DNA from 2 places in the Pseudoalteromonas sp. SR45-4 genome. Region 1 is predicted to be linked to the other one. Evidence: predicted binding sites of a transcription regulator. Region 1 holds the regulator's gene; the other holds the start of a gene.
The links. The regulator MetJ, encoded in region 1, represses methionine synthesis genes. The targets are predictions, from matches to a motif close to TAGACGTCTAGACGTCTA.

Region 1 (5,119 bases):
TCAACTAGCCCTTCAACACTAAGTAAATCTATATTTTCTAATGTAGTAATAAAGCGTTTTTGTTTTACACAGCCCTCTTTCACTACATTTGTTGAGCTTGCTTGCACGTCAAAACTACTGCGCACCGCAAGCTTTATATCGGTATTTTTAAGTGGCGATAATGTTTTAGCGTGTAAAACGGGGTTACCTAATCTTGCCAATAAGTTAGCTTGCGCTCTACATACCTTAGCGTATTTAATGGCCTTGTTAACTTTACGTGGGTCGGTACTAAATATCCCTTGTGTATCGGTCCAAATATATACTTGTTTAGCATTGCAATAACTTGCCAATAAGGTTGCACTGTAATCACTACCATTGCGACCAAGAGTGACCGTATCGCCTTGGGTATTAGCCGCAATAAACCCTGTTACCACGTTAATTTTGTGCTGGCTAATAAGCTCACTACACTGCTGTGTATTTTGGCTATGCAATAATTGTCCATCACTTAGCGTAAACAAGCCTCTTGCGTCTTGCATGCATGCAGCAACATTAAGTTGCTGTAAATACGCAGCGAGCAAACGAGCTGACCACAACTCACCATGGGCGAGTAGCGCCGCTTCTTGCAACTGCTCAGTACTCGCTAATTTAGCAACTAAACTTAGCTCTTCATTTAGAGTGGTTAAAGCGCTGCGCTTTAAATCGCCCTGCAGTAGCTGCGTTATTAAATCACTTTGATGATTGTTTAATTGCAATACAATATCAGCGAGCGCTTGAGTATCGTGCTGCTGATAACTTTGCCACAGTTTTACTAATGTATCTGTGGTTTTTCCTGCAGCCGATACCACTACACAATCACCGGGCTGAGCTTGCCCTATAATTATTTTTGCAACGCTTTTATAGCGCTCGGCTGAGCTTAAACTCGAACCACCAAACTTATGAATATTATTAGTCATATTAATTACCACAACGCCGGGTGAGCAGCGCTCAATTTAACATTACTACTTGCGCTAGCACCTGCTTTACCTGCGTTATTGTGCTGACCTGGTTGCACTAAATTAAATACCCGATCAAAGTCTGCTAATAAATCTGCTACATCTTCAATACCTACCGACACACGAATAAGCGTATCGCCAACGCCAGCGGCTAAACGAGCCTCGGCTTCCATTCCTGCATGCGTCATTGTTGCTGGGTGGCATATTAAGCTCTCTACGCCACCTAAAGATTCAGCTAAGCTAAATGTTTTAAGGTTTGTTAAAAATGCAGCTGCGTCATTTACATCACCTTTAATGTCAAAACTAACCATGCCACCAAAACCAAGTTGCTGTGCTTTAGCCAATTCATGTTGTGGATGCGACTCTAGCCCCGGGTAATATACTTGGCTAACAAATTTTGAGTTTTCAAGGTACTTAGCAATAGCTAAGGCATTTTCTTGATGCTGCCGTAAGCGTACATTTAAAGTACGCAAGCCACGCAAAGTTAAGTAACTATCAAACGGTGCCCCCGTTATACCAATATTATTTGCCCACCAAGCCAGTTCTTCACCTAGTTCGTCAGTTGCAGCAATAACCGCACCGCCAACCACGTCTGAGTGGCCATTTATGTACTTAGTGGTTGAGTGCACCACAATATCAACGCCAAATTTAATCGGGTTTTGTAATGCAGGCGATAAAAAAGTGTTATCTGCGGCTACCAAAGCACCGCATTGTTTCGCAATATCGGTTACTGCTTTAATATCAGTTAAACGTAAAATAGGGTTACTAGGGGTTTCTATCCAAATTAACTTAGGTTTGATTACTAAAATTTGCTGCAAACTTTCTGGTTTAGTTAAATCTAACACTTCGAGTTTTAATAGGCCGCGCTTTTGTAATGAGGTAAATAAGCGATAGCTGCCGCCATAACAATCATGGGGGATCACTAACGTATCGTCACTATTAAGCAGCTGAGTGGCTAAATGTACGGCAGCCATTCCTGTTGCAGTAATAATGCCGCGAGCACCACCTTCGAGTTCGCTGAGTGCTTGGGCTAAAGTATCACGATTTGGATTACCACTGCGGCCATAGTCATATTGACGTTTTGTATCAAAGTCGGCAAACGAATAAGTGGTTGATAAATACAGCGGAGGCACAACCGCGCCATGGTGCTTATCAGCATCGACACCACTGCGAACTGCAATTGTCGCTTTATTTTTTTCACTCATATTTATTACCTGCTTTATTTAGATGTTTAGACGTCTAAAACAGTAATTCATTCAACTTAAGAAGTCAAAACATTTAAACACCTAGCCATCTGTGCAACAAGTATTTGACTAATTTGTTTAAATCGATAGAATTTCACGCATATTCGCGCTATTTTTTAGTAGGGTGAGCAATTAATAATCTGAGGCAACGATACATCTTATGGCAAAATGGAATGGCGAGTATATTCACCCATACGCAGAACACGGGAAAAAATCAGAGCAAGTTAAAAAGATCACCGTTTCGATCCCGCTAAATGTATTAAAAGTACTAACCGATGAACGCACCCGTAGGCAAATTAATAACTTACGCCATGCAACTAATAGCGAGCTATTATGTGAAGCATTTTTGCATGCGTTTACTGGGCAACCGTTACCTAACGATGATGATTTACGTAAAGATAACGCCGAAAAAGTGCCTGAAGAAGTGAAAAAAATAATGCAAGAAATGGGCTTAGAGGTTCCTGTTTTAAACGAAGACTAAACAGCGGCTTTTAAACAAAAAAACCTCAGCCATGCTGAGGTTTTTTTATGGCTATAAATTACACTGAAGTAACTTAATACCGAGCAACATAATGCTGCTTATTCCATATAGTTTGCTGGCAGCTCTATTTGCGCTACGCCTGAAGCAATGGCTGCTAATGCAACTGCTTTAGCAATACGCGGCAATAAACGCGGATCCATAGGCTTAGGAATAATATACTCTGCACCAAACGCTAGCTTATCTACACCGGCAGCTTTTAGTACTTCTGGTGGAACCGGCTCTTTGGCAATACTACGAATAGCTTCAACTGCTGCAATTTTCATTTCATCGTTAATTTCACTAGCACGCACATCAAGTGCACCACGGAAAATAAACGGAAAACACAACACGTTATTAACTTGGTTAGGGTAATCTGAGCGTCCTGTTGCCATAATTAAATCGCTTCGTGCGCCGTGTGCCAGTGCCGGATCAATCTCAGGGTCTGGGTTCGAACAAGCAAATACGACTGGCTTTGCTGCCATTAATTTTAAATCATCGGCCGATAATAAGTTAGGGCCCGACACACCAACAAATACGTCAGCATCTTCAATTACATCTTGTAATGTACGCTTATCGGTATTGTTAGCAAATAACTGTTTGTACTCGTTTAAATCATCACGGCGAGTGTGAATAACACCTTTACGATCAAGCATATAAATATGTTCACGCAGTGCACCACACTTAATTAATAACTCCATACAAGCAATCGCTGCAGCGCCGGCACCTAAACATACAATAACTGCATCTTCAATATCTTTGCCTTGCACTTCCAGCGCATTTATCATACCTGCAGCCGTTACAATAGCCGTGCCGTGCTGATCATCATGAAAAACAGGAATACTACAGCGTTCAATAAGCGCCTTTTCAATTTCAAAACACTCTGGTGCTTTAATATCTTCAAGGTTAATACCGCCAAAAGTATCAGCAATATTAGCCACAGTATTTATAAAGTCTTCGGTGGTGCGGTGTTTTACTTCAATATCAATTGAGTCAATGCCTGCAAAACGCTTAAACAACAACGCCTTGCCTTCCATTACCGGTTTTGACGCTAAAGGCCCTAAATTTCCTAAACCTAAAATAGCAGTACCATTGGTGATCACTGCAACCAAATTACCTTTACCTGTGTACTTATAGGCATTTACAGGGTCAGCAGCAATTTCACGCACCGGCTCAGCTACACCGGGGCTATAAGCTAAAGCGAGATCATGAGCCGTTTCTGCAGGCTTGGTTAGCTCAATGCTGATTTTACCTGGAACGGGGTGAGAGTGATAATGTAGTGCTTGTTCACGAAAGTCCGACATAACGCGATTATATCCTGCAATTTAAGTTAAAGTGAGAGGGAGTAAAGCGACACTTAACATGCCTTAAAGTACGATACCCTTATTATTTTTAAATTCCAAGCAATATCAGGTCTATCCTGTTATATGCTAGATCTGTTAATTTTAAGCGAATTTTCAGCAACTTCGATAAAAACATCGCTACTTTTCATAAATATAAATTGTGCTAAAAGGCACTTTTCAAGCTTATTTTAGTTAAAAGTATTATTCACAAAACAGCGTTTTTAAAATGTGAATAAAATCAGCTAAAAGCGATTATTTATTCTGCTTTAACAACACATAGCTTCATGTTGGCTACTTTTAGAAACCGAGTTTAAAATTTAGCTATTAAAAATATAGAGAATATTAGGTCATTTGTCTGCAAAGGTTTATGCATACCGAGAATAAGAACAGGAAATAGTTATGCAAAAGCAATAAACTTAAAACTAGCGAGGTTAGGGGGAAGTTAAAGGATTTTTAGGCATAAAAAAAGCATCCTAAGATGCTTTTTTTTAACTAAATAGCAATAATTACTTTTTGCTACCAAGTGCACCGAAACGCTTGTTGAAACGATCAACACGTCCGCCAGTGTCTAAAATCTTTTGCTTACCAGTGTAAAACGGGTGACACGCAGAACAAACGTCTAGGTGAATATTTTTACACAGAGTAGAGCTAGTTTCGAATTCGTTTCCACATGAACAAGTTGCAGAAATTACTTCGTACTTAGGGTGAATACCTTCTTTCATAGAAACCTCTAGTTAAGGCCGCATCGCTCTCCAAACCCGGAGTCTGGCACCATACGTCGTTAAAACAAATTTATTGGTGGCGGATTTTATCCAACAACCATCAAGCACACAAGCATTAATTAGTATTTTTGCTAAAAAAATAACCATTTTGAGTAAACAAGGTTATTTGGTAGTAGGTTTTTAGCTGTATTTTTAGTACATTAGGGCCGAGTATTAGCACGCCCTCCCCCATTATTTTTTTAACAGTTGAGTTACTATGTATTTTGTTGAAGTTGCTATAAAAGTTCCACTACCGCGCACCTTTGATTATAAAGTAGATAGC
Region 2 (5,119 bases), on a different contig from region 1:
TAGTGTTTGCGTAGTAAAAGCCAAGTCGTTAACCATGCAATAGCCTGAGCCAAAATCAGTATGCGCGTGGTGTGTACCGCCTGCTAAATGGCATGCCATACCGTGTTTAAGGGCTAAGCGAGCGGTTTGTAGTGTACCTTGTGGGGCTGTAAAGGTACGCGCCATTAGCTCTTTTGACCAAGGTAGACCAATACGGCGCATGGCTTTTTCGTCTAATTGATTATGATATAGATCGTGAATATAGTTTTCGCAGTGTACAAATTCTAGTGCCTCTGGCGTACCTAATAACGGCTGTACTAAGTTATCGCCAACTAATCCTAACTGCTTAACGTGCTGGTATAAATGTGCAAATTTACTCATTACAAAGCGATGTTTAGGATCAAAGCTAAACGAGTAATTAGGATGATAAACTAACGGCAAGTGAGGATTTAGGGTCATAAAATTCTATTTGTAGTTATAGTTATAAAACAAAAGCCCTACATAAATGCAGGGCTTAATTATTGCCTAGAGCTTAAAATTAGCTATTAACCAATCTTTTTGTACTTAATACGCTTAGGTTGAGTTGCCTCAGCACCTAACGTCTTTTTAAGCCACTCTTCGTATTCAGTGTAGTTACCATCAAAGAAGTTAATTTGGCCTTCGTCGCGGTAATCTAAAATATGTGTAGCAATACGGTCAAGGAACCAACGGTCATGCGATATACACATTACACAACCAGGAAACTCTAAAATAGCGTTTTCTAGTGCACGTAGTGTTTCAACGTCCAAGTCGTTAGTTGGCTCATCGAGTAGTAACACGTTACCGCCAGCTTTTAATAACTTAGCAAGGTGTAAACGGTTACGTTCACCACCCGATAGGTCTTTAACAAATTTTTGCTGATCGTTACCTTTAAAGTTAAAACGGCTAACGTAAGCACGGCTTGGGAACTCAAAATTACCAATTTTAAGTACGTCTTGCCCGTCTGATATTTCTTGGAAAACAGTTTTGCTTTCGTCCATACCGTCACGGAACTGATCAACCGTTGCAATGTGTACGCTTTCACCTATGGTGATGTTGCCGCTGTCTTGCTGTTGCTCGCCGCTGATCATTTTAAACAGTGTTGATTTACCCGCGCCGTTAGCACCAATAATGCCCACAATGGCACCTTTTGGCATGCTAAAGCTTAAATCGTCGATTAATACACGGTCGCCAAAGCTTTTACGTAAGTTAGTTATTTCAAGCACTTGATCCCCTAAACGTGGGCCAGGCGGAATAAACATTTCGTTAGTTTCGTTACGTTTTTGATAATCAGACTGCTGCATTTCGGTAAACTGCGCCATACGTGCTTTTGACTTAGCTTGGCGGCCTTTAGGGTTTGAACGAACCCATTCAAGCTCTTGCGCAATTGACTTTTGACGTGCTTTTTCAGATTTTTGCTCTTGTTGTAGGCGCGCATCTTTTTGCTCTAACCACGAAGAGTAGTTACCTTCCCATGGAATACCTTCACCACGGTCAAGCTCTAAAATCCAACCTGCTACATTATCTAGGAAGTAACGGTCATGCGTTACCGCCACAACTGTGCCTTCGTAATCGTGTAAGAAGCGCTCTAACCAGGCAACCGACTCAGCGTCTAAGTGGTTAGTTGGCTCATCGAGAATAAGCATGTCTGGTTTTTCAAGTAACAGTCGGCATATAGCAACACGGCGGCGTTCACCACCCGAAAGGTGCTCAATTTTAGCATCCCACTCAGGTAAACGTAGTGCATCGGCAGCGCGCTCTAAAACGTTGTCTATGTTGTGACCATCGTGCGCTTGAATAACCGCTTCAAGCTCGCCTTGCTCTTTTGCAAGTGCGTCAAAGTCAGCGTCTTCCATGGCGTATTCGTTATACACTTCGTCAAGGCGTTTAAGCGCGTATTTAACTTCGCCAACAGCTTGCTCAACGATTTCGCGTACGGTTTTGCTTTCGTCTAAAACAGGTTCTTGCGGTAAGTAACCAATTTTAGTGCCTGGTTGTGGAAAGGCATCACCTTCAAAGTCTTGGTCAACACCGGCCATAATACGTAGCAATGTTGATTTACCAGAGCCGTTTAAACCAAGCACACCAATTTTAGCGCCCGGGAAAAAGTGTAACGAGATGTCTTTTAAGATAGTGCGCTTAGGTGGCACAACCTTAGAAACTCGACTCATCGAGAATATAAATTTATCAGGTAAAACCATGGAAAAAACCTTCAAATAATAATAAAAATTACAATGCTCTATTGTAGTGGTTGACGGGTAAGGCAGTCAACGAATGGCCAATTTTAAACCGACAAACAAACTATAAAGTGCACAAAAACGATTATAAAATAGGATGAAAAAATTTCATTTGGATATTTAGACATCTATCCATCTATTGGTTGATATTTTTTCTTATCTGTTCATAATAAGTTTTCGGTTTTGATGAATAGGAGTAAAAGGATGCCAATTACAGTAAAAGACGAGCTACCAGCTATTGCTCGCCTGCGCCAAGAAAACGTATTTGTAATGCCACAAACTCGTGCAAAAACGCAAGAAATTCGCCCCATGCGTTTGGCTATTCTTAATTTAATGCCTAATAAAGTTGAAACCGAAGTACAGTTTATTCGTTTGCTTGCCAATTCGCCCTTGCAAGTAAATGTAGAACTACTGCGTCTAGACACTCATCGCAGTAGCAGTAATTCAGAGCAGCACCTAGACACCTTTTATCGTTATTTTTCAGAAGTAAAAAACAATAACTACGATGCATTAATAGTTACCGGCGCGCCGCTAGCGCATTTAGAGTACCAGGATGTAGCTTATTGGGATGAGTTTACCGCAATTTTAGATTGGGCTGAGCAGCATGTTACGTCTACACTTTTTTCGTGTTGGGCAGCGCATGCAGCGCTTTATCATCATTATAAAATAAAGCGCGATTTAAAAACCGATAAACTGTGCGGCGTATTTACGCACCAATGTTACTTTGAACATGGGGCGTTAACGCGCGGCTTTGACGACACCTTTTTAGTACCGCATTCGCGTTATGGCCATGTAGATGTAAATAAAATAAATGCTTGCAATGAACTATTCGTGCTAGCGGGTTCTGAGAAAGTAGGTGCTTACTTAGTTAAAAATAAGTCGGGCAGCCAAGTGTTTATTACCGGCCACCCAGAGTATGACGCCGACTCGTTAAAAGCTGAATACCAACGCGATTGCGAAAAAAGCGACAATGCGCCCAAACCCGAAAATTACTTTCCAGATGATGATGCAACTAAACAACCTTCAAAAACGTGGCAAAGCCATGCTTTTTTACTTTTTTCGAACTGGTTAAATTATTACGTGTACCAAACTACACCCTATGATATTAATTTAGTTAGCCAAGACGTAAGGACTAACAACTATGCCGAATAACCCTCTTAATAATGACCAAAATAAGCACGACGAACTAAGTGCAGCGTTAAAAGAGCGAATTTTAATTTTAGACGGCGCTATGGGCACTATGATCCAAGCACACCAATTAGAAGAGCAAGACTATCGCGGTGAGCGCTTTAAAGATTGGCATGTACTTATTCGCGGTAATAACGATTTACTAAGCCTTACGCAGCCTAAAATAATTACCGATATTCATCGTAGCTTTTTAGCTGCCGGTGCCGATATTATCGAAACCAATACCTTTAACTCCACCACCATTTCGATGGAAGATTACGACATGGCTAATTTAAGCCGTGAAATAAACCTAGAGTCGGCAAAATTGGCACGGCTACTTTGCGATGAGTTTAGTGCTAAAACACCCGAAAAACCACGTTATGTAGCGGGCGTACTTGGGCCAACATCAAAAACTTGTTCATTGTCGCCCGATGTAAACGATCCGGGTTATCGTAATGTTACTTTTGATCGTTTAGTTACTGCCTATGTAGAATCGACCTTGGCACTGATGGAAGGTGGCGCCGATATTATTTTAATCGAAACCATATTCGATACCCTCAATGCTAAAGCTGCATCGTTTGCAGTAGAGGAAGCGTTTGAGCAAGCAGGGCGCACATTACCAGTTATGATCTCCGGCACTATTACCGATGCCTCTGGGCGTACGCTTTCGGGGCAAACTACCGAAGCCTTTTATAACTCTATTCGCCATATTAAACCGCTTTCTATTGGCCTTAACTGCGCCTTAGGCCCAGATTTACTGCGCCAATATGTGCAAGAGTTGTCGCGTGTATGCGAAACCTTTACCTCAGTGCATCCCAATGCAGGCTTGCCTAACGAATTTGGTGGCTACGACCTAGAAGCAAAAGAAATGGCAACCGAAATTATTGATTGGGGTAAGTCGGGCTTTATTAATATTGTAGGTGGTTGCTGCGGCACCACACCTGCGCATATTCGCGCCTTTGCAAAAGGGCTTGAAGGCGTTAAACCACGCCAGTTGCCAGAAATTGAAGTACGCATGCGTTTATCGGGCCTCGAAGCCTGTAACTTAAATTAAGGAGCCGCCAACATGACTCAAAAAATAGCAGTATTTACTAATGTCGGCGAACGTACCAATGTAACCGGCTCCGCCATGTTTAAACGTTTGATCATGGAAGAAGACTATGAAACCGCGTTAACAGTTGCTCGCGAACAAGTAGAAAACGGCGCGCAGGTAATTGATATAAACATGGACGAAGCCATGTTGGACTCAAAAGCCGCCATGGTTAAGTTTTTAAATTTAATTGCCTCAGAACCTGATATTTCTCGCGTACCTATCATGGTCGACTCCTCTAAATGGGAAGTAATAGAAGCCGGTTTAAAGTGTATTCAAGGCAAAGCTATTGTTAACTCAATTTCGTTAAAAGAAGGCGAAGAGCCGTTTATTCGTCAAGCCAAAACCATTAAACGTTTTGGTGCAGCGGCTGTAGTTATGGCCTTTGACACCGACGGCCAAGCCGCCACCGCCGATAGAAAGTTTGAAATATGTGAGCGTAGCTACAAAATATTAGTAGAAGAAGTTGGCTTTGCGCCCGAAGACATTATTTTTGACCCAAATATATTTGCTGTAGCCACAGGGATAGAAGAGCACGACAACTACGCGGTCGAATTTATTGAAGGCACACGGCGCATAAAGCAAAACTTGCCGCACTGTAAAGTGTCGGGTGGGGTGTCGAATGTGT

Region 2: the regulator MetJ is predicted to act here: its motif matches at 2,348-2,365, upstream of metA (homoserine O-succinyltransferase).

What each region holds. Positions count from the first base shown of each region.
Region 1 is NZ_JACJDO010000013.1:21,819-26,937, forward strand. It holds gene metL (bifunctional aspartate kinase/homoserine dehydrogenase II) at 1-932, opposite strand, end outside; gene metB (cystathionine gamma-synthase) at 938-2,176, opposite strand; gene metJ (met regulon transcriptional regulator MetJ) at 2,376-2,696, shown strand; gene H5058_RS07675 (malic enzyme-like NAD(P)-binding protein) at 2,795-4,036, opposite strand; gene rpmE (50S ribosomal protein L31) at 4,582-4,797, opposite strand; gene priA (primosomal protein N') at 5,054-5,119, shown strand, end outside.
Region 2 is NZ_JACJDO010000036.1:31,060-36,178, forward strand. It holds gene H5058_RS14185 (histone deacetylase) at 1-438, opposite strand, end outside; gene ettA (energy-dependent translational throttle protein EttA) at 525-2,198, opposite strand; gene metA (homoserine O-succinyltransferase) at 2,439-3,386, shown strand; gene H5058_RS14200 (homocysteine S-methyltransferase family protein) at 3,376-4,455, shown strand; gene metH (methionine synthase) at 4,468-5,119, shown strand, end outside.